3 regions of the Desemzia sp. FAM 23989 genome follow, and region 1 is predicted to be linked to each of the others. Evidence: predicted binding sites of a transcription regulator. Region 1 holds the regulator's gene; each other region holds the start of a gene.

The links. Region 1 encodes NrdR, which represses ribonucleotide reductase genes. Its sites were predicted from a motif close to ACACNATATATNGTGT; they were not measured.
Region 2: a site for NrdR is predicted at 4,096-4,111, ahead of nrdD (anaerobic ribonucleoside-triphosphate reductase). Genes of this name have one in related genera too.
Region 3: a site for NrdR is predicted at 5,298-5,313, ahead of ACEN36_RS07015 (vitamin B12-dependent ribonucleotide reductase). Genes of this name have one in related genera too.

The regions. Positions count from the first base shown of each region.
Region 1 is NZ_JBGQQT010000001.1:75,122-83,341, reverse strand. Features, by position in the region: gene thrS (threonine--tRNA ligase) at 544-2,493, opposite strand; gene dnaI (primosomal protein DnaI) at 2,862-3,800, opposite strand; gene ACEN36_RS00340 (replication initiation and membrane attachment family protein) at 3,803-5,254, opposite strand; gene nrdR (transcriptional regulator NrdR) at 5,279-5,746, opposite strand; gene coaE (dephospho-CoA kinase) at 5,962-6,564, opposite strand; gene mutM (DNA-formamidopyrimidine glycosylase) at 6,581-7,459, opposite strand; gene polA (DNA polymerase I) at 7,485-8,220, opposite strand, start outside.
Region 2 is NZ_JBGQQT010000005.1:3,024-11,243, forward strand. Features, by position in the region: gene ACEN36_RS04265 (DEAD/DEAH box helicase) at 1-1,358, shown strand, start outside; gene ACEN36_RS04270 (ABC-F family ATP-binding cassette domain-containing protein) at 2,075-3,703, opposite strand; gene nrdD (anaerobic ribonucleoside-triphosphate reductase) at 4,170-6,362, shown strand; gene nrdG (anaerobic ribonucleoside-triphosphate reductase activating protein) at 6,392-6,961, shown strand; gene ACEN36_RS04285 (Dps family protein) at 7,088-7,549, shown strand; gene ACEN36_RS04290 (phosphoglycerate dehydrogenase) at 7,709-8,220, shown strand, end outside.
Region 3 is NZ_JBGQQT010000009.1:63,961-72,180, reverse strand. Features, by position in the region: gene ACEN36_RS07040 (hypothetical protein) at 1-19, opposite strand, end outside; T-box leader at 88-353, shown strand; T-box leader at 414-674, shown strand; gene ACEN36_RS07035 (methionine ABC transporter ATP-binding protein) at 967-2,043, shown strand; gene ACEN36_RS07030 (methionine ABC transporter permease) at 2,058-2,738, shown strand; gene ACEN36_RS07025 (MetQ/NlpA family ABC transporter substrate-binding protein) at 2,772-3,593, shown strand; gene ACEN36_RS07020 (amidohydrolase) at 3,894-5,087, shown strand; gene ACEN36_RS07015 (vitamin B12-dependent ribonucleotide reductase) at 5,354-7,900, shown strand; gene mgsA (methylglyoxal synthase) at 7,955-8,220, opposite strand, start outside.

The DNA of each region.
Region 1 (8,220 bases):
TTTGAACATCAAGGGTAAGCTGAGCTTGATGAAGAATGAGGTTTAAACATCAAGGGTAAATTCGCCTTGATGAAGAATGCGGTTTGAACATCAAGAGTAAACTCGCCTTGATGAAGAATGAGGTTTGAACATCAAGAGTAAGCTCACCTTGATGAAGAATGAGGTTTAAACATCAAGGGTAAATTCGCCTTGATGAAGAATGAGGTTTGAACATCAAGAGTAAATTCGCCTTGATGAAGAATAAGGTATGAACATCAAGAGTAAAACTCGCCTTGATGAAGAAATGGGTTTGAACATCAAGAGTAAATTCGCCTTGATGAAGAAAGAGGTTTAAACATCAAGAGTAAATTCGCCTTGATAAAGAATAACCTAAGCAGTCCCATATCCCTCCAGGAATTTCTAAGAATGAGTTTCTAAAAGATTCTATTTAAAAAGACAGTAGTTTTTACTTACCAACGTCAAATGTTGTAGAATCGAAAAATGGAAAAAGAAGTTCTTGAAAAAACTCCAAGAACTTCTTTTTCCATTTTCTATCTATATAACTTATTTTGTATGTTTCCCAAATGTTTTGATTTCATCATTTACCATTTGTAAGAAAGCTTCCAGACTTTGAACATGAGTTTCTTTATTTCCGTATCTGCGAATAGTTACAGATTCGTCTTTTACTTCATTATCTCCTACAACGATTTGGTAAGGGATTTTTTGTGTTTGTGACGCACGGATCTTGTAACCCATTTTTTCGTTGCGATCATCCAACTCTACTCTCATGCCTAATTGTTGCATACGTTCTTTGATTTCAGAAGCATATCCTGTATGCAAGTCTAAGTTTACAGGAATAATTGTTGCTTGTACTGGCGCTAACCATGTCGGAAAAGCTCCTTTGTATTCTTCAATCAAGTAAGCAACAAAACGTTCCATTGTAGATACGATTCCACGGTGGATAACAACTGGACGGTGGTTATTTTCGCCATCTTCCCCAACATAAGTTAAGTCAAAACGTTCTGGAAGCAAGAAGTCTAATTGGATCGTTGAAAGAGTTTCTTCGATTCCGATAGCTGTTTTTACTAAAACATCTAATTTAGGACCGTAAAATGCTGCTTCTCCTTCTGCTTCGAAGTAATCCAGTTCCATATCATCCATAGCGGCTTTAAGCATTGTTTGAGCTCTGTTCCACATCTCATCATCATCAAAATATTTATCTGTATTATTAGGATCACGGTAACTTAACCGGAAACGGAAATCAGTGATCTCAAAGTCATCATATACAGCCAACATCAATTCTAAAGTGCGTTTGAATTCGTCTTGGATTTGATCAGGACGTACAAATGTATGTCCATCATTCAATGTCATTTCACGTACACGTTGCAATCCTGATAAAGCTCCACTCTTTTCATAGCGGTGCATTTGACCAAGTTCAGCAATACGGATCGGTAACTCACGGTAACTATGAATATCATTTTTGTATACCATCATGTGGTGTGGACAGTTCATTGGACGCAAGACAAGCATTTCTCCATCACCCATGTCCATTGGCGGGAACATGTCTTCATGGTAGTGATCCCAGTGCCCTGAAGTTTTGTACAAATTCACATCAGCCATAATAGGTGTGTAAACGTGTTGATAGCCTAAGCTGATCTCACGGTCAGTGATGTAGCGTTCAATCGTACGACGGATGGTCGCACCTTTTGGCAACCAGAAAGGAAGTCCTGATCCAACTTCTGGGGAAATCATAAACAAGTCTAATTCTTTCCCTAATTTACGGTGGTCACGTTGTTTCGCTTCTTCGCGCATTTGTAAAAATTCTTTCAAATCTTTTTTATCAATGAATGCTGTTCCGTAAATCCGTTGCATCATTTTATTATCAGAGTTTCCTCTCCAATAGGCTCCCGCAAGTGACAATAATTTAAAGACTTGAATACGACCAGTTGAAGGAACATGAACTCCGCGACACAAGTCAACAAAATCGCCTTGGTCATAAACTGTAATCACATCATCTTCAGGAAGTGCTGTAATCAATTCTACTTTATAAGGATCATCTTTAAACAAGTCCAAAGCTTCTTCGCGTGAAACTTGTTTGCGCACGATTGGGTTGTTTTCTTTCACGATTTTCATCATTTCAGCTTCGATTTTTGGCAAATCTTCTTCTGTGATGGCTTGTTCCGTATCTGTATCATAATAAAAACCTGTAGAAATAGCTGGACCCACACCAAATTTAATATCTGGGTATAAGCGACGCAATGCGTTTGCCATCAAATGAGCTGTTGAGTGACGCAAAATTTGTAATGCATCTTCGTGATCTGGTGTCACGATCTCAATATTTCCATTTACTTCCAAAGGACGTTTGTAGTCTACTAACTCCCCATTGAATTTCCCAGCTAAGCCTTTTTTAGAAAGACTCTTGCTGATACTTGCCGCGATTTCTTCTGTTGTTACACCTGATTCAAACTCTTTTACTGCTCCATCAGGGAATGTTACTTTAATACTGTCTGACATGATAATTCCTCCAATAAATAAATTTAAGTACATTAAAAATATCAAAAAAAACAAAAAGCCCCATTTATGATCGAAAAAGGATCATAAATGGGACGTCAAATTACGTGGTTCCACCCAAGTTCAGCACACAACTAATCTGTGCTCTCTGGGCTCTATAACGTTAGCTAAACGGCAAGATGCTACTCACTCATTATTTATGCGTTCGCATCTGCTCTCGAAAGTGGTCAATACAAGTCCATTTTAGGAAATTCTCAGCAATCTTTCCCTCTCTTTAAAACGTGCCGCTTCTATTGGTGTCTTTCTCAAAGATTTTTATATCATAACTATTAAAACACGTTTATCGTTTTGGTGCAAGTTTTTTCAACATTTTATTCTTCATATTGTTGTTGGCGTCTATTGACACCTTGCATGGTAATTTCTTTCGCTAAGAAACGGATACGTTCCATAATTCGCTGAGCTTTCAACGGCTCATCTTCCCCACGTTGAGTGAACGTCAAATGTTCTTCCAACTGTTTCATATCAAGATTGGAAGAAAAGAAAGTCGGCAGCTGTTCTTGCATTCGATATTGCAAAATAACCCCTAAAACATCATCTCGAATCCAGCTGGACATGGAGTCTGCTCCGATATCATCCAACATTAAGATAGGCGCCCGCTTAACGGCTTCGATTTTTTCACCTGTCGTATTTTGACCTATGGATTGTTTCATTTCTACCGCAAAAGAAGGGAAATGCATTAAGGTAGATGAATAGCCGCTTTTTGCTAGTTCATGGGCAATCGCACCAAGTAAATAGGTCTTTCCTACACCGAATGAACCTTGTAAATATAGCCCTCGGTGAAACTTCTTCGGTTCATTCAGATATGCTTCCACAAAATCAAAAGCTTCTATCTTTGCTTGAAGTCGTTCATTCGTAGTTTGAAACTCCTTGAGTGTTGCTTCACGAATACCTTTTGGCATATCCATCGAATGAATCAAATTCTTAATACTTTTCTCCCTTTGTTTTGCCACTAATTCAGATGTTGGCACATAAGTCACATCAATATAGTGGTGATTCATAATCAATTTGGGTTGATATCCAGGAGCCAATTGATTGTCTTTATTATTCTGGTATTTTTTCTTTTCATTGACAAATTCGTACAATTTAGCTGCGCTTTTTTCGATAGCTGCTCGATCCAGTTCCTCATTGTGCTCTTGGATAAACTGTACGACATCTGTATCATTCATAACGTCTTGCATCAAGTTGTTGAACTCTTCGTTCCATTTTCTCTCTTTGATGATTTTTGTCAGGCTTTTTCCTACATCATCCATGATTACTCACCTTCTTTTTGCATATTCTGAATACGTGCCAGTCTTTCTTGAAGTTGTTTTTCCGCTTCTGGACTAATCGAAGTTTCTTTAGGTGTTTGGTACCCTTCTTTTGCCCAATCTGGCAGCTTCTCTTTGCGAACAACGTTTTTATTCCGTGAATAGTTATTATTTGACCGCGCAGCCGAAGTATTTTGCTTCCGGTCTTGATTCTTTTGGTATTTCTCTGCGTTTTCTTGGTACAGGTCACGTACTTTCTTCAAAGCAGCTTCTGGTGTTTTGATCTCATTTTGAGCCCAATCATTCGATATCGTATAAGCCAGTCCCTTTTCAAAAACGACTTTTCCTTGGACGACCAAAATGTAATGGATCAAGATATTGATCACCGGATTCGATAAATGAGATTTTTTTACAATGTCTTCCAATGTCCATTCTTCTGGTTTAGAGATGTACCCATTTTTCTGTTCTTTGATATCGTTCATAAATTCAGCCGGAGAATACTGCTTGCTGGCTTCGATCACTAGAATATCAGAGTCTGAAAAACCTTGGTGTTTCAAATCTTGTTCCCTTTGTGATTGAGTGGCCGTAGTGACTTCTAGTTCTTGTTGCACAACATCCTGCAACTGTATTTTCTCTTTATTTTCGCGGTGGAAATCATCAACAATATTTTTCTTCAATTTGCGTGCATCAATAACGCCTGTATCCATATCTGATGCTTCCAAAATATAATGCTGCATCGACAATTCATTAATAGCATACATATGGTGCAACGTCAGAATCGTTTCACGAATATCCGCTGTAATCGCCGAACGATTTACATAGTGCTGATTTAATCCATTGTAAAAGAAGTTCCAATCAAATGTGTCAGCATTCAAAGTGACTGCAGATTCCGCTGCATCCCCAATCAGTGAACGAGAGGATTTGAATAAGGTCTCATGTTGTTTCAACTGATCTGTATTCATATGATAGACATCCAAAAAAGACTTCGTAATTTCAGCATATTGATCTTTATTTATGGGCTGGACTGAAAATCGATTGCGCAATTGCTTGAATTTTCGTTCACCCACTCGCTCCAATAACAATAAACTAAATAAATCTTCTTCAAAAAAAGCTTTACTCGTTTGAGGTTTTTGGAGTTCATAGACATACAGCTTTTCGGGCTCGGTTTGGACAAAAGTTTTCAATAAGCCGATAGCTTCCAGTCGAATTCTGGCTTGATACACTTCTGGCATTCCGAGATTCAATAACGACAACAATTCTGCGTGAAGAATCCCTTCACTCCAAAATGTATCTTTCTCTGTTTCTGTCCACAACGTCATATATAAACTGTAGGCTGCAGAACCAATTAAAGGTTGATACAAAAAGGTCAGAATCTGTTGGTCGATATCCGAAAGCAATGCACTCTGTTTGACCATAAATCCATCTTTAGGACTCAGGTTTTTCCAAGGATACGACATACTTGGCTACTCCTTTCGTATCACTTATTTCTTTTCGGTTTTCTTCCGTTCCAATTCTTTCATTTCTTCCATAAAAACTCCAATGTCTTTAAACTGACGGTACACACTAGCAAAGCGAATATACGCTACATCATCGACCTCTGCTAATTTTTCCATCACGTGTTCTCCAATAACCGTTGAAGACACTTCATTTTCTCCTAAACTACGGATATCATTTTCAATTTCATTCACAATTTTTTCCATTTGATCCATCGGAACAGGTCTCTTCTCACAGGACCGGATTACACCCCTAAGGATCTTTTCACGGTTAAATTCTTCGCGATCGCCATTCTTTTTCACTACTAATAGTGGAACACGTTCAATTCTTTCAAATGTTGTAAAACGGTATCGACACGATTCGCATTCTCTTCTACGACGAATAGCTCGTCCTTCATCTGCTGGACGGCTGTCGATGACCCTAGTTCCATTGTGTTGACAGCGAGGGCATTGCACTGTTCATCATCCTTTTTTTAAAAGTATTTTTTTGTATAATCATCCTATTGTACTTTGTTATATAGCCTATTATAACACAGATAGGAATTCTAAAAAACAGCTTATTCCTTATCAGAACAGGTTTTCCTTTTCCAAACCCTTTTTACAAGAACTGAAAAAAGCTAACGAAATCAGATAAATTCTGATGATTTCGTTAGCGTGTTGTTGCATCCAGGTTATTTACGAAGATCTTGCTTATCAAGCCAATACAACACTTGGTGTTGAGTGTTTTCTTTGGAGCCGTTGTTATCGATCACAAAATCGGCTTTCATGATTTTTTCAGTAATGGATTGTTGAGCAGCTATCTTTTGTTGAGCAGCTTTGACATCAATTTGATCTCGCTGCATCAGCCTCTCCAATTGTATACTGGGTGTAGTGGCTACCACCATTACTTTTTCTACATCCTGATCATATCCACTCTCAAATAGTAAAGGAATATCCAACACTATTAGTGGAGCTCCTTGATCAATGTACTTTTCTTTTTCAGTCTGAATCCAGACAGCTATCAAATCACCCAGTATATGATTTAATTTTTTTAATTCCGCTTTGTTTTGAAAGACAATTTTTCCCAATGCTTTGCGGTCTAAATTCCCGCTGGTCATTACGACCTCTTTCCCAAATGCAGCTTCTATCCGTTTTAACCCTTCTGTTCCTGGCTTTACTACTTCGCGGGCACCGACATCAGCATCTACTACAGGTACGCCAGCTTGTTTAAAAACATTGCTTACAGTTGACTTTCCAGTAGCAATACTGCCGGTCAGACCTAAAACAAAAGACATTTGAGTCCCCCCATCCTTAGCTCTCGCTCTTGACTTCATCCGATACTACAGGCAAGACATTTTTTTCAGTCCATTTTTGACAGTGTGCACAGTAATGCGTGCCCCGTTGAGCAACTTTCATTTTTTGAATCGGTCTTCCACAATTGATACACGGTTGTCCTGTACGTCCATAAACGGTTAGTTTTTGTTGAAATTGCCCGGCTTCCCCTAATGCGTTAAGGTAAGATCGTATCGTAGTTCCTCCCGCTTTGATGGCATTCCCCAACACTTGGATAATGGCTTGATGCAGCTTTTTAACTTCTGCCGGCTTCAAAGAATTGCCGGGTCTTATGGGGTGTATCTTAGCTTTAAATAAAGCTTCATCTACATAAATATTTCCTAATCCCGTTACCAATCCTTGATCCAACAATGCTGGTTTTATGGCTTTTTTAACGCGGCTTAACTTAGATTGAAACGGTTCTAGCAAAAACACCTCTGTAAAAGGCTCGGGCCCCAATCGCTGAATTCCAGCAACCGTTTCTTCCTCTCCCAGAGAGACCAGTTCCATCCGTCCAAACTTACGAACGTCCAAGTACCGAATATCTCTGCCGTCTGTCAGATGAAAAACGACATGTGTATGTTTTTTTAATTCATCTTCAGAAGGAACCACTTCATATTTCCCTTCCATGCGCAAATGTGAAATCAAGGTATAGTGATCAAAATCCAGCAACAAAAATTTTCCTCTGCGCCTAAATTTCCGCAAGGTTTCCCCCAATAATAATTCTTTAAAAGCTGCACTCGATATCGCTCCCGCAATAATCCTATCCCAATACACAGAGACATTTTGAATCGTCACCTGATTTACTGTCGCCTCAAGACCTTTGCGGACAGTTTCAACTTCTGGTAATTCCGGCAAACTTTATTTCCTCCATTCCAACACTTTACTTCGCTTCGTACCAGCTTTGGCCGAAGTTGCTGTCTACTTTCAACGGCACGCTCAAATCGACGGCATGCTCCATTACATCTTCCACCATTTTCTGCAAAGCCGGGATTTCTTCTTCTGGTGCTTCAAAAATCAACTCATCATGCACTTGCAATAACATCGTCGCTTTCAGATCAGATTCTTTTAACGCTTGAGCAATTTTAATCATCGCTACTTTCAGAATATCTGCAGCACTACCTTGAATAGGCGTATTAATAGCTGTTCTCTCGGCAAATGAACGCAAGTTAAAGTTGCGTGAATTAATGTCTGCCAAATAACGGCGACGATTGAACAACGTCTCCACAAAGCCCTTTTCTTTTGCTTCTCTGACGACATCTTCCATATAAGCTTCAATACCAGGATATTTTTCGAAGTACGTATCAATAAATTGCTGTGCTTCTTTACGTGTAATTCCTAAGTTTTGAGACAATCCATAATCACTGATACCATAGACGATTCCAAAGTTAACAGCTTTCGCACGTCGGCGAATGTTAGCTGTCACGTCTTCTGGTTTATCAATACCAAATACACGCATAGCAGTACTGGAATGAATATCCTGCTCTTCTATGAAAGCTTCTTTCATATGTTCATCATTGGAGATGTGAGCCAATACACGCAATTCGATTTGTGAGTAATCTGAGGCAAAAATCTTCCAACCAGCTTTTCTAGGTACAAACGCTTGGCGTATTTTACGA
Region 2 (8,220 bases), on a different contig from region 1:
AAGAAAGAGTCATCCCTGTTGCATTACAAGGAGAAGACATTATTGTTGAAGCTCAAACGGGCAGTGGGAAAACCGTCAGTTATGGAGTACCATTAGTAGAAAAGGTAGAATGGGCAGAAAATAAACCTCAAGCTTTAGTTTTAACTCCTACAAGAGAACTTGCGACACAAGTAAAAGAAGATTTAACCAATATTGGACGATTTAAACGTGTTAAAGTCGCGGCAGTATTTGGAAAATCCTCTTTTAAAAAACAACAATTAGAATTGAAACAAAAAAATCATATTGTAGTCGGTACTCCAGGGAGATTACTGGATCATTTGCAAAAGGGAACCTTGAGCTTGGAAAAAGTTCGTTACCTAGTGTTGGATGAAGCAGATGAAATGTTGAATATGGGGTTCATTGAACAAGTAGAATCGATTATTGAATTTGTACCGAAAGAACGCCAAACATTACTATTCTCGGCCACTATGCCAGAAGAAGTGGCGCGACTAGCCGGTTTCTACATGCGTGAAGAAAAAGCATCTATTCAAATTGAAACAGCAGAAGGCAGCAAACCGAACATTCACCAGTCATTTGTGAAAGTGCAAGAAGAAGAGAAAGAACGTCAGCTTCTGAACTTGTTGACGGTTGAAAATCCGGATAACTGCATGATTTTCTGTAATACGCAAGCAGCTGTAAACGAGGTACACAGTTTCCTGAGCAAGGCAGGATTGCCGATTGATAAGCTTCACGGTGGAATGTATCAAGATGACCGATTTGATGTGATGAAAGATTTTAAAGAAGGTCGTTTCCGTTATTTAGTAGCGACCGATGTAGCTGCTAGAGGGATCGATGTGGATAACGTGACTCATGTCATCAACTACGACGTTCCTGTGGAGAAAGAAAGTTTTGTCCACCGTACTGGTCGTACTGGCCGCGCTGGAAAAAGTGGATTGGCGTTAACAATGGTAACTCCAAAACAAATGAGCTGGTGGAGAGAAGTTAAGGAATATACCCATCAAACATTTGAAGAAATTCCAATGCCAAATGCTCGATTAGTACAACGTCATCAACGCGCATTCGATGAAAAAATCGCTACACGTCCACCTTTGAAACGTCCGCGTGAAAAAGAACTGAACAAAAACATTACTAAAGTTTATTTCAATGGCGGTAAAAAGAAAAAACTGCGTGCTGTCGATTTTGTTGGAACGATCGCCAAAATCCCTGGAATCAATGCAGAAGATATCGGGATCATTACGATCCAAGAAGGCTCGACTTATGTGGAGATCTTGAATGGTAAAGGACAACTTGTGATTGAAGCAATGAAGACCAGAACGATCAAAGGAAAACAATTAAAAGTTTTTAAAGCAAAAAAATAAAATCATGGAGTATGGCTTGTGAGCTGCCATGCGCAATTTGCATAGGAATAGAGTCATGAGGACTTTAATCGCTGTATTTGCCGAAGAGCCCGTCCAGAAAAATTCTGGACGGGCTCTTCGGCATCTTTATCTTGAACAAATAGGCTTGATTGAGAAGACGAATAAGGTCTATCTCAGAAGAAAAAGCCCCTTATTAGTCAAGTGGGAATTTATGTGAAGCTCGCTTGATCAGCAAACCAGTACTCTATGATAATTGAACTCCCTCTTAGTACCATATTTCACTGTTTGAAAGCACTATATGGTAGTTGAACACCTGTTTAGTACCCTATCTCACTGTTTGAAAGCACGATAGGGTAGTTGAGCACCTTATTAGTACCATATTTCACTGTTTGAAAGCACTATATGGTAGTTGAACACCTGTTTAGTACCCTATCTCACTGTTTTAAAGCACTATATGGTAGTTGAACATCTTACTAGTACCGTATCTTTCTGTTTGAAAGCACGGTATGGTAGTTGAGCACCTTACTAGTACCGTAACTTTCTGTTTGACAGTTTTATTAGTCAAGTGGGAATTTATGTGAAGCTCACTTGATCAGTAATCTACTTTTATAGATAGATAAACAGAAAAAGCACTCCCGCTACTGAATAATTTTTCAGTAACGGGAGTGCATTTTAGTGAGAGGTTTTTTGTCCTAATTCTCAATAATTAGTCTAGATTATTTTGCGTAAAGTTCTGCGATTTGTTTTTGAACTGTTTCATTGTCCAAGAATTCATCATAAGTGGTTTCCGCACGGTCAACAACTCCGTTTGGTGTCACTTCAATAATGCGGTTCGCGATTGTTTGGATAAATTGGTGGTCATGTGAACTAAATAGTAATGAACCTTTGAAAGCGATCAAGCCATTGTTCAATGCTGTAATAGATTCTAAGTCCAAGTGATTAGTAGGGTCATCCATTACCAATACGTTGGCTTTACTTAACATCATTTTAGACAACATACAACGAACTTTTTCTCCCCCTGAAAGGACAGAGACTTCTTTCAGTACTTCTTCACCAGAGAACAACATACGTCCTAAGAAGCTGCGTAAGAATGTATTGTCACTTTCTTCTTTAGAAGCATACTGACGCAACCAGTCAACGATCGTTAACTTGCCATTTGCAAATTCAGCTGAATTGTCTTTTGGTAAATAAGATTGAGAAGTGGTAACTCCCCATTTGATCGTACCTGAATCAGGTTCCATTTCACCCATAATGATTTTGAAGAGAGTTGTGATAGCAATATCGCTTTCTCCTGTGAAGGCTACTTTGTCATCTTTGTTCAAACTAAAGCTGATGTTGCTCAAAATTTGTTTGCCATCGATAGATTTAGAAATGTTTTCCACACGCAATAAGTCATTTCCAATTTCGCGTTCAGGTTCGAAGCCGACAAATGGGTAACGGCGAGTAGAAGGTTGGATATCATCCAAAGTAATTTTTTCCAGTGTTTTCTTACGAGAAGTTGCTTGTTTCGATTTAGAAGCATTTGCACTGAATCGAGCAATAAAGTCTTGTAGTTCTTTTACTTTTTCTTCTTTTTTCGCGTTTTGGTCAGCTTGCAATTTAGCAGCTAGTTGACTAGACTCCAACCAGAAGTCATAGTTTCCAACGTACAATTTAATTTTACCAAAGTCTACGTCACACATATGTGTACAGACTTTATTCAAGAAGTGGCGGTCATGAGAAACAACGATGACCGTATTTTGAAAATTGATTAAGAACTCTTCCAACCATTCGATAGACTTTTTATCCAATCCATTGGTAGGCTCATCCAATAATAGAACATCTGGTTTGCCAAATAAAGCTTGAGCTAATAAGACTTTCACTTTTTGTCCACCAGATAATTCACTCATTTTTAGGTAATGCAAGTCTTCTTGAATGCCTAACCCTTGTAGTAATGTAGCTGCTTCAGGTTCAGCTTCCCAACCATTTAAATCTGCAAATTCTCCTTCAAGTTCGGCAACTTTGATGCCGTCTTCGTCAGAAAAATCAGGTTTCATATAAATAGCATTTTTTTCTTGCATAATGTCATACAAGCGTTTGTGGCCCATAATAACAGTGTCTAAAACCGTTTGGTCTTCATAATCATAATGGTTTTGTTTTAAGGTTGCCATACGTTCATCTGCAGCCATAGAAATATTCCCGGTAGATGGTTGGATTTCACCAGATAAAATTTTTAAAAAGGTTGATTTTCCAGCACCATTTGCTCCAATCAAGCCATAACAATTCCCAGGAGTGAATTTTAAATTCACTTCATCAAATAATTTACGATCAGGAAATTGCAAACTTACGTCCGATACAGTGATCATTAATTTATTCCCTCTATTCTTTATATTGTCGCAGGTCAACTAGTTGTATGTCTCCGGCTTCCAATTTTTTGTTGATCGCGCAACAGAAATTTAAAGTAGAACTCCACAACCAGTAAAAGCCCGATTAGTTCAACTAACATTCAGCGGAGTAAATTGCACCACTAAATGAAGTCTCACTTTATCTGCATAATTTTAGCATACTAATATTTAGAAAGCGATAGTATTGTGCTTTTTCTCATATTCAATAGTAACAATTTGTTCAAAATGAATGAAGACAAGATAGATACAAGACAGAGGGAATTTAACTTAAAATCGGTGAAATGTTATTGCTATTTTTATTTGTGATGTTTATAATATGGTTATCCATATATAGATTATTTTATTGAGTGTGAATACTACATATAGTGTTTAGTGGGTTTGGAAATATGTTAATAAATGAACTAATTAATAGTGAGTGGGGTAAAAAATGATGAGTCCATTAGTTGTTACGACGAAAAATGAGATGCTGAATGTGATCAAACGAGATGATCGGATGATACCGTATGACCTCGATAAAATAATGAATGCTTTGATGAAGTGTTCATTACAAGTAGAAAATCTGGTAGATGAGTTCCGCATGACTAAAATTTACACTTTAGCTTTGCAAATCGACCACGAAATAGCTCATCGCTTCAAAGAAGACATCAAAATTTATGAAATACAAAGCATTGTGGAACACTGTTTAGTGGAAGCTGGGGAAACTAAGATGGCCGAAGCTTACATCCATTACCGGAGTATGCGGGATATTGAGCGACAACAGTCCACAGATGTCAATCAGTCGATCAAGAAGCTGCTTTCACGAGACGAGACCGTTATCAATGAAAATGCGAATAAAGACAGTAAAGTGTTCAATACTCAACGTGATTTGACAGCAGGAAGTGTAGCCAAAGCAATCGGATTGCAAATGCTGCCTAAGCATGTAGCAAATGCCCACTTAAAAGGAAATATCCATTTTCACGATTTGGATTATCAACCTTACTCACCAATGACAAACTGTTGTTTGATCGATTTTAAAAACATGTTTGAAAACGGTTTTAAAGTTGGGAATGCAGAGGTGGAATCACCAAAATCGATCAATACGGCTACAGCCCAAATGGCACAAATCATTGCCAATGTTGCTTCTAGTCAGTATGGCGGATGCAGCGCCGATCGGGTAGATGAATTGTTGGCGCCTTATGCGGAAAAGAATTACCAAAAGCATATAGCAGATGCAGAATATTGGATCGATGGAAAAGAAAGAAAACACAAATATGCATTTGCTAAAACCAAAAAAGATATTTATGATGCTATGCAAAGCTTAGAGTATGAAATCAATACCCTTTATTCGTCTAACGGACAAACTCCTTTTACAACACTGGGATTTGGACTAGGAACGAATGAATTTGAACGAGAGATTCAAAAGGCGATTCTACAAGTGCGTATTGAAGGGTTGGGAAAAGAAAAAAGAACCGCTATTTTTCCAAAACTGGTCTTTACATTACGTCGTGGAGTGAATTTAGAGGCGCAAGACCCTAATTATGATGTGAAGGCATTAGCAGTTGAATGCAGCACTAAGCGGATGTATCCGGATGTTCTTAGCTACGATAAAATCGTTGAATTGACAGGCAGTTTTAAAGCTCCAATGGGGTGCCGTTCTTTTTTACAAGGCTGGCAAGATGAAAATGGAAATGAAGTAAATTCCGGGCGTATGAATTTAGGCGTGGTAACGTTAAATCTGCCGCGCATTGCTCTTGAATCGAATGGAGACAAAGCGAAATTCTGGAATGTGTTCAGCGAGCGTATGCAGGTCGTGAAAGATGCTTTAGTTTATCGCATTGGTCGAGTAAAAGAAGCGACACCAGAAAATGCGCCTATTTTGTACAAATATGGTGCATTTGGCACGCGCTTAAGTGATGAAGACGCAGTGGATGAAGTCTTTAAACACAGACGCTGCACGGTTTCGATCGGATACATCGGGTTATATGAAGTCGCGACGGTTTTCTATGGTCCAAATTGGGAAACCAACAAAGAAGCTAAAGAATTTACTGTAGAGATAGTGCGTCAAATGAAGCAAAATGCTGACGTTTGGGCTGCTGAATACGATTATCACTTTAGTGTTTATTCTACGCCTTCTGAAAGTTTAACAGATCGTTTTTGCCGATTGGACAAACAGAAATTTGGAGAAATCGCTTGTATTACTGATAAAGAATATTACACCAATAGTTTTCATTACGATGTGCGCAAACAACCGACTCCATTTGAAAAAATCGAGTTTGAAAAAGTCTATCCGCAGTATTGTTCCGGCGGCTTTATCCATTATTGCGAGTATCCAGTACTGCGTCAGAATCCAAAAGCTCTGGAAGCCGTATGGGATTTTGCGTACGACCGAATAGGTTATCTAGGTACGAATACTCCTATCGATCATTGTTACAAATGTGGGTACAATGGCGAATTTGAACCAACCGCTAAAGGTTTCCAGTGCCCAGCGTGCTTCAATACAGACCCAATGACTTGTGATGTGGTAAAACGGACTTGCGGGTATTTAGGGAATCCGCAACAACGCCCAATGGTCCATGGACGTCATGAAGAAATCGCGGCACGTAAGAAACACATTACAGATGAACGCACTTATCTTGTTTAAAAGCATAATGAGTGGAGGAGGACGATAAAATGGCGCCTAGAATTCCACAGCAGCCAAAACCTAAAGCTTGGCTGTCTGAAAAGTGGACCCAGAAAAAAATAGCGGACTACAAACCCTTTAATTTTGTGGATGGAGAAGGTATTCGATGCAGTGTTTACGTCAGCGGATGCTTGTTCAACTGCCCGGGCTGTTACAATAAAATCGCTCAAGATTTTTCATACGGAGTAGAATACACACAACAATTAGAAGATCAAATTATTGCTGATCTAGGACAGGCTTATGTCCAAGGGTTAACTTTGTTAGGCGGGGAGCCGTTCTTGAATACGCCAGTATTGCTGCAATTATGTGAGCGTGTACGACAAGAATTCGGCCGAACAAAAGATATCTGGTCGTGGACAGGTTACACATGGGAGAATCTGCAACAGGAGTCTGCGGATAAGTTAGCTTTACTCCATTATGTGGATGTCTTAGTAGATGGTCCTTTTATCTTAGCTGAGAAAGATTTAACGAAAGCCTTCCGTGGAAGCCGTAACCAACGGATCATTGATGTAGCCAAGACGAAATCAACCGGTGAAATAGTCCTTTATATTGATGATTGATTATGGTTGATAAAAAGATCAAAATTTTTGTAAAAAAGAATGGTTTTAATTGACTAATTATATGGGTTTGTTTATAATAATTATAAGGTAATAAAAAAACTAAACAAAAATAAGGAGGATTTTTTCATGGCAAATCAAGAAGTACAAGAGTATTTGAACAACACAGTAGCAACATTGGGTGTATTTTATACGAAATTGCATCAACATCATTGGTACGTAAAAGGATCTCACTTCTATACACTGCATGAAAAATTTGAAGAATTGTATGATTCAGTTAATGAAGTTTTCGATGAAGTAGCTGAACGGTTGATCACGATCGGCGGTAAGCCTTACTCTACATTGAAAGAATTTATAGATCACTCAGCTATTCAAGAAAGTCCTTATACAACAGAAAAAGCGGCTACTGAAATGGTGGAAGCAGTTGTGGCTGATTTAAGATTATTAGCAGATAGTTTAACAAATGGAATCGAATTAACGGGCGAAGCTGGAGACGACGTGACACAAGACTTATTGATCGGGTATAAGACCGATGTGGACAAAAACATTTGGATGTACCAAGCGTTCTTAGGAAAAAGCCCAGTAGAATAACCATTTGTTAAAGAGGTCAGGAAAACAAACATTCCTGGCCTTTTTTTTCAGGTCTTGCAAAATCCTTTATTGATTCAATGAATAGGAAAGATTTCTTTTCTAATAGGAAGAAAAATGACATAATAGAGTTGAAGTCGAGTTTGAATAGGGGGATAACGAATGAACGAAAAAGGTATTTGGTTATTGAATGAAATGAAACCCGAGCACTTTAAAAAGGCGCAAGAAATAGCACCTGATTATGACTTGATTAAAGGGTGGGAGGAAAACAGTGAACTGGATTACCCTGTAGAAAAGATTGAAGTTGTTTACGGATGGGATAAAGACAAAGTACAAAAAGCAGGCTTATTCGATACAGAAGATAGCCAATTAAAATGGATACAAGCCAGTTCAGCTGGAGTGGATTACATGGACTTGACTCATTTGGAAGAACAAAAAATCTTGTTAACGAACGCTAGCGGTATTCACAGCGTACCTATTGCGGAATCCGTATTCGGGATGTTGTTGGCATATGGAAGAAAAATCCAGCAAGCCGTTATAGATCAGACGCAACATGTTTGGAGAAAAGAGCAGGTACTGATGGAGTTGTCTGGTAAAACGATCATGATCGTAGGAACTGGGCACATTGGTAAAGAAGTAGGGCGCTTGGCAAAAGCCTTCAATATGAATACGAT
Region 3 (8,220 bases), on a different contig from region 1:
TTCTATTTATTTTTTTCATTATTTTATCATTTTCCTGTTGACTTCCTCATAAATGACCGGTATATTAATAAACAAGTTCACACATACAAAAACACGATGAAAAGAAGAGTAAGTTTGGCAACTCTCATTAGAGAGCTTATGGTTGGTGAAAATAAGCAGACGCGCCTGACAGAAGATGGTCTTTGAGTGGAATAAGCGACTATCCAAGAGATATAGCTTATTACGGGAAGCACCTGTTACAGTGCCCCAGTATGAAAAGATGCATTTGTCTTTTGTACTGATAGAGGTAAACTTAGCAATAAGTTTATAAATTAAGGTGGTAACACGAAGCGACTATAGCTATCGTCCTTAACAACGGTCATTGAATGACTGTTGTTAAGGACGATTTTTTTTACAATTAAATAACTCTTTCTACTAACGCATTGACGAGAAAAGTACTTCTTTAAAAAGCAACAACAGAGAGCCTGAATTGCTGAGAACAGGTTTGCTAGACATCGAAGGAAAATGGCCTCTGAGCGGGATACCGAATGCTGAAAAGCACAAGGCTATCATGGGCGCACCCATTACAGTGCTAGAGTCTCTGAGCAATTTGTTCAGGTACTTGATGAGGAGATTTCTGTGAGGGAATCTTGAAAAAAGGTGGTAACACGAACAAAAAAGCGTTCGTCCTTTTCTATAAACAATTATAGAAAAGGACGAGCGCTTTTTTTATTAGAGAACGAAGAAAAGCGTTTAGCTTATAGACGCGAAAGCTGCCATGCGCAGCTCGTTTCTTATAGAGAGCGGGGCCAGCCGTTTTGACTTCCGTAGAGTTCATTTTCTGCTTTTAGTTGGTGGTTTTTACCAACAAAAAGCAGAAATGAAATCATAGGAAGTCAGGCTTGCGCAGCTCGTTTCAAAAACAGAGAGCAGTAAAAAGCATTTAGCTCTTGTACCAGTTGAGAAAAAATTTGAGGAGGACATTAAATGATTACATTAAAAGATATTGGAGTTACTTTTGGAAGTGCAAATGCACCAATTAAAGCTGTTGAAGAGGTTTCGCTTTCAGTAGATAAAGGAGATGTTTATGGAATTGTCGGATACAGTGGTGCCGGAAAAAGCACGTTGGTTCGAACAATCAACTTATTGCAATGCCCTACTAGCGGAAAAGTAATCGTTGCTGGAAAAGATCTTTTGGCACTAAATCCTAGCGGGTTGCGGGCTGCGCGGAAAAAGATTGGAATGATCTTCCAACACTTTAATCTGATGGATTCGCGCACCGTAGCTGGCAATATTGCTTATCCCCTACGTAAGTCAGGGCTTAGCAAATCAGCTATTCAACAAAAGGTAGCCGATTTACTTGATTTAGTAGGACTTTCAGACAAAATCGACGCTTTTCCTTCTCAACTTTCCGGTGGGCAAAAGCAACGAGTAGCTATAGCAAGAGCATTAGCGAATGATCCAGATGTGCTGCTTTGTGATGAAGCCACAAGTGCTTTAGATCCTAAGACTACCCTTTCTATTTTAAGCTTGTTGAAAGAATTGAATGAGCGCTTGTCATTAACTATCGTCATCATTACTCATGAAATGCAAGTGGTCAAAGAAATCTGCAACAAAGTAGCTGTAATGGAAAATGGGCATGTTGTTGAAGACGGGGATTTGGTTTCTATTTTCACTCAGCCAAAAGAGCAAATCACAAAAGAATTTATCAATACCGCTACTCATGTGGACCAAGCATTTGAAAAAATATTGAACCACCCTACTCTATTGAACTTGCAAGGAGACGATACCTTAGCCAACATTTCTTATGTCGGTTCCAATACCAGCGAACCTTTAATCGCTACTTTATCCAGTCGGTTCCATGTCTCTACCAATATTCTCTTTGGGAATGTGGAGATATTGCAAGAAACGCCGGTAGGAAATTTATTGGTCGTTCTGTCTGGAGAACCCGCTCAAAAACAAAAAGCCTTGTCTTATCTAGCCAGTAAAGACGTTGCTGTGGAGATTCTGACAAGTCAGTCTGAAAAAGTCATTCAATTCAAACTAAAACAAAAAATTGGTTAAGGGGGAAATGAATCATGTCTCAATTCTTAAATACGTATTTTCCAAATGTGATTGAAATTCAAGATGAAGTGATTGAAAGTTTTATCCAAACAATTTATATGGTCTTATTGACTGCTGCTATTGCGGGAGTTTTAGGAATCTTCCTAGGGATTATTCTAGTGGTTACAGGACCTAAAGGAATCCTCGTAAATAAGCGTATCTATAATTTTTTAGATCAAGTTATTAATATTTTTCGTTCCGTCCCCTTCATTATTATGATGACATTGATCGTGCCTTTCACACGATTGGTTGTAGGAACTTCCATCGGGACTTCTGCTGCTATTATTCCTTTAATCGTAGGGACAACACCATTTTTTGCTCGACAAATACAAAATGCTTTACTAGAAGTTGACCCTGGTGTAATTGAAGCCGCTGAAGCGATGGGCTCGAGTCCTCTTGAAATTATTTTTAGAGTGTATTTGAAAGAAGGGTTAACGCCCATCATTCGTGTTTCCTCTTTAACGATTATTAATTTAGTGGGGTTAACAGCAATGGCAGGAGCTATTGGTGGTGGTGGCTTAGGAAACTTGGCTATCGCGCGAGGATACAATCGATTCCAAACGGATGTCACTCTTGTAGCTACTTTACTAATTCTGTTGATCGTTTTTATCAGTCAGGCGCTTGGAAATTATTTGGTCAAAAAAACCAGTCATTAATCAAACTAAAACACATTAAAAGGAGAAATTATCATGAAAAACAGCAAAAAATTATTATCGAGTATCGTATTAGGTTTTGGAGCTTTGGTCTTAGCAGCTTGTGGAAATACAGCTGCAGGAGATGAAGACCAAACAGTTACATTGGGTGTTATCGGAGAAGATCAAGATGTGTGGGATTTTGTAGCAGATAAGTTAGAAGAAGACGGTATTACGTTAGAATTAGTAAAATTCACTGACTACGCACAACCCAATAACGCATTGGATGAAGGCGAAGTAGACTTGAACTCTTTCCAACATCAAATCTTCTTAGATTCTTACAACGAGGACAGTGGCACTGATTTAACGGCTATTGGAAATACCGTGATCGCTCCACTTGGTATTTATTCTCAAAACCTTACTTCTATTGAAGAAATAAAAGAAAATGATATTGTGGCTATTCCGAATGACGTTACAAATGGCGGTCGTGCATTATTGCTATTGCAAACAACTGGTCTGATAACAGTCGATCCTGCAGCTGAAACAACACCTACAGTGAACGATATTACAGATAACCCTTTAAACCTTGAGATCCAAGAACTAGATGCTGCTCAAACAGCCCGCTCTCTTCCGGACGTAGCTGTTTCCATCATTAACAGCGGTATGGCAGTTGATGCAGGTTTCGTCCCTGTAGAAGACGCTATCTTCCTAGAACCAGTCGATGACAACTCTGAACCCTACATCAACATCATCGTAGCACGTGCCGAAGATACAGAAAACGAATTGTACCAAAAAGTCGTAGAAGCTTATCAAGCAGAAGACACTAAAGAAATAATCGCAGAATCCTCAAAAGGCTCCTCAGTACCAGCTTGGGACTAAAACAGAGAGCGAAGAAAAGCGTTTTGCCTATCGACTATAAGAAAATCCCAACAGGCAGGTGTTTTTTACCTGACAGTTGGGATTAGCTTATAGTCGCATAGGCAGCTTTTCGCAACTCGTTTAAAACAGAGAGCGGAGCAAGGCGTTTAGACTCTCGTAGAGTTCACCTTTCCCTTTTAATTGGGTGCTTTTCCCAACTAAAAGGGAAAGTGAAATCGTAGAGAGTCTGCCTTGCGCAGCTCGTTTCAGATCAGAAACCAAAAAAACAGCAACACCAACATTCTAAGGAGGAAATCATTCATGACGACAACACTCACACAAACAACAATCAAAGAAGAAATTTTACAAGGTGCCGATGAGGTGATTGCTTTAAGACGTTTTTTCCACCAACATCCTGAACCGAGCTTAAAAGAATTTGAAACAATCAAACGTATTAAAGAAGAACTCGACAAATTAGGTATACCCCATGAGTCTGTCGGTGAAACTGGAGCTATTGGAACGATCACTGGTGGTAAAGGCCCAGGTAAAACCATACTTTTGCGGGCGGACATTGATGCATTGGAGTTAGATGATGCTAAAGACAAACCTTATAAATCATTAAAACCAGGTTTACATCATGCATGCGGTCATGATGGTCACGCCTCTGCTCTACTCGGTGCCGCCAAAATTCTTAAAAATCATGAAGCAGACTTCAAAGGAACAATCAAACTAGCTTTTCAGCAAGCTGAAGAAATCGGTGCTGGTGCTCGTCAATTTGTCAAAGGCGGTTTTGTAGACGGTGTGGATCAAGTATTTGGCATCCATGTTTCTTCGGGCACTCCTATTGGAAAAATCGACATTACTTCTGGTGCTTCTAATGCATCATGTGATATTTTTAAAATCAAAGTGCATGGAAAAAGCAGTCATGTAGGCAAACCACATTTAGGAAAAGATGCTTTACTAGCTGCAGCTGCTATCACAGTTGAATTGCAAAGTATCGTCGCACGCGAAGTAGACCCATTGGATCAAGCAGTTGTTGCTGTCGGTGTGTTAAACGCAGGCACGCGGTACAATATTGTCGCCAATGAAGCCAGTTTAGAAGGAACCGTTCGCACATTTAGCCACGAAACACGCCAGTTTGTCTTGGAGGCTGTGGAACGTGTAGCTCGTGAGGTAGCCAAAGCTCATCGGACGACGATTGAATTTGAAAACTACGATGCTGCCGCTCCTCTTATCAACGACCCAATTGCAGCTAAACGCGCTGAACGAGTAGCTGCTGGCATTGTTGGTGTTGAAAATATCATTACTGATTCACCAAAAAGTATGGGCGCTGACGATTTTGCCGATTATTTAGCAGTCGCTCAAGGCGTGTATGCTTTTGTGGGAACACGTAACCCAGATGATCCAGATACTTGGTATGGTCACCACCACGAAAATTTCGATATCGATGAACGCGGTTTGGCTATCGCAACGGAACTGCATGTGAATTACGCACTCGACTTTTTAACTGAATAATAGACAGTTTTGTCATTCGATTCTTATAAAAAAACTCAGAAAAAATTCTGAGTTTTTTTATTTGGATATATTCCTTAGATACTCTTGCTTTCATGTGATTTTTCAAAAGACAAGCACATTTTCTGTTAGAAATAAAGACTTAAAAACATATTTTGTTTGATATATAATAAACTAAGTATTACAATATATAGCGTATAAACTATTTTCGAAACACTATATATTGTGTTTTTTTGTGCGAATATTGACTAAAGATTGGAGTGTTGGTTATGGCAATGAATATATCATCGAACGCAACTTTAAATATCAAACAATTAAATGGGGACATCAAAGGATTTCCTCAAGTCCACCCTATCACTGAAGAGATGAGTCTAACTTTTGAGGGGGTCTCTCGTTTAGTGATGCTCGACCGCTATTCGTTTAAAGACACCTCAAAAATGACTCTCTCTACGGGAGATTTAGTGGTCTTAACCATTAAAGAAGATCCAAAATATCCTGCTCGCGGCACTGGATTCATCACCGAACTGAATCATCAAAAAAATCAAGTGACGGTTCTTGTCGAAGAAGAATATAGAAGTAATCTAGAAGATGCTCATGAACGCGAAACAGGTGAAATCGTTCGTAGTATCGACACCATTGAAAAGCCATTAGAAATCTATTACGAACAAATCGCAAAACGAAACGCCAGCGGATTATCAGAGGTTGAAGCTGGTTCTCAACAAGCTGCTGCTTTCGAAGACTTTTACGCAGAATTGAAATCGTTGAATTTTGTTCCAGCCGGTCGTGTCTTGTATGGTGCAGGTTCTCAAACAGAAGTTACTTACTTTAACTGTTACGTGATGCCTTTTGTAGAAGACTCTCGTGAAGGGATTTCTGATCACCGGAAACAAGTCATGGAAATTATGAGTCGTGGTGGCGGTGTGGGAACAAATGGTTCGACTTTACGTCCTCGCAATACATTAGCACGTGGAGTAAACGGGAAATCTTCTGGTTCCATCTCTTGGTTAGACGACATTGCTAAATTGACCCATTTAGTAGAACAAGGTGGCAGCCGTCGAGGTGCTCAAATGATCATGCTGGCTGACTGGCATCCAGATGTGCTTGAGTTTATTATTTCCAAAATGCAAAACCCTCGTATTCTTCGTTTCTTAATTGAGCAAACAGAAGACGAGCAAATCAAACAGCTGGCTCAAGAAAAATTGAACTTTACTCCTTTCAGTGAAAAAGAAAAAGCGTTGTATCAAGGAGTCCTTAATTACAAAAACATGCCTGGAACTGGTGGATTTGACGTTTCTATTATCAAAGAAGCAGAAGATAAATTGCACACAGGTGGTACTTACTCTGTTCACAATCCAGATTTCTTAACAGGTGCCAATATTTCGCTGTGCTTAACAGATGATTTTATGCAGGCTGTCGAAAACGACGAAGAATATCAATTGAAATTCCCTGATGTTGAAAATTACAGCCCTGAAGAAATGGACTATTACAATGCTCATTGGGCAGACTGCGGTGATGTTCGTGAGTGGGAAGCTCAAGGCCATGGCATACGTGTCTATCGTTCTATTCGTGCACGCGAATTATGGAAATTGATCAACATTTGTGCGACTTATTCTGCAGAACCTGGTGTTTTCTTTATCGACAATGCCAACCAAAAAACCAATGCTACTGCATACGGCCAAAAAGTGGTGGCTACAAATCCTTGTGGCGAACAACCTTTAGCTCCTTTTTCAGTTTGCAACTTAGCAGCCGTTAATTTGGCACAAATGGTCAATAAAGATACGCAATCTGTAGACTTTAACAAATTGACTCAAACCGTTAAAACGGGCGTTAGAATGCAAGACAACGTTATTGATGCGACTCCTTACTTCTTAGAAGAAAACGAAAAACAAGCTCTTGGCGAACGCCGAGTTGGTCTTGGTGTTATGGGATTAGCCGATTTATTGATTTATGCTGGTGAGACTTATGGTTCTGAATCTGGCAATCAATTAGTCGACGAAGTCTTCCAAACGATTGCAGTTTCCGCGTATGAAGCTTCCATTGAACTAGCTAAAGAACGCGGCAGTTTCCCATTCTTAATCGGAGCTACTGATGAAGAAACAGCTCAATTGAGAGAAAACTTTATCAACACTGGCTACATGAAAGAAATGCCGGAGCACATTCGTGAAGGCGTCTTGAAACATGGTATTCGTAATTCTCATTTATTGACGGTTGCGCCAACAGGTTCTACAGGAACGATGGTCGGTGTCTCTACTGGATTAGAACCGTACTTCTCTTTCTCTTACTATAGAAGTGGACGTTTAGGCAAGTTTATTGAAGTCAAAGCGGATATCGTTCAAGAATATTTGGACAAGCATCCTGAAGCAAATGCAGATGCTCTTCCTGAATTCTTTGTTTCAGCCATGGAATTAGCTCCTGAAGCTCACGTAGATGTGCAAACAACAATCCAACGATGGGTAGACAGCTCTATCTCTAAAACGGTAAATGCGCCACGTGGTTACAGCGTAGAACAAGTTCAAGGAATTTATGAACGTCTTTACAACGGAGGTGCTAAAGGCGGTACAGTTTACGTTGACGGCAGCCGCGATACTCAAGTATTGACTCTTAAAGCGGAAGAAAATAATTGGGAAGAGGACGCATCTATAGGAGCTCCTCAAGAAACTACAGTGGAAACCAAAACATTTACGAATGTTGAAGAAAGTACTGTTGGTAACGAAATTGGAGATACTTGTCCTATTTGCCGCCAAGGTACGGTTGAAGATATTGGTGGATGCAACACATGTACCAACTGTAATGCTCAATTGAAATGTGGTTTGTAATATCAAATTGAAAAATCCCCATGGACAATTGTTCCATGGGGATTTTTCATTTGATTAAATATCGATTAAATCTCGTTCTCTTTTTTTAGCAATTTCTCTCCAATTCAAGAAACCAGCATCCAACCCACGCAACAACATTTCAGCTGTCCCAAGGTTTGTTGCTAAAGGAATCTCATAGACATCACTCAAACGCAACAAAGCAGAAATATCCGGTTCATGCGGTTGTGAAGTCAAGGGATCACGTATAAAAATCACCATATCCATTTTGTTATCTGAGATGAAAGCACCAATCTGTTGATCTCCACCTAATGGGCCTGATT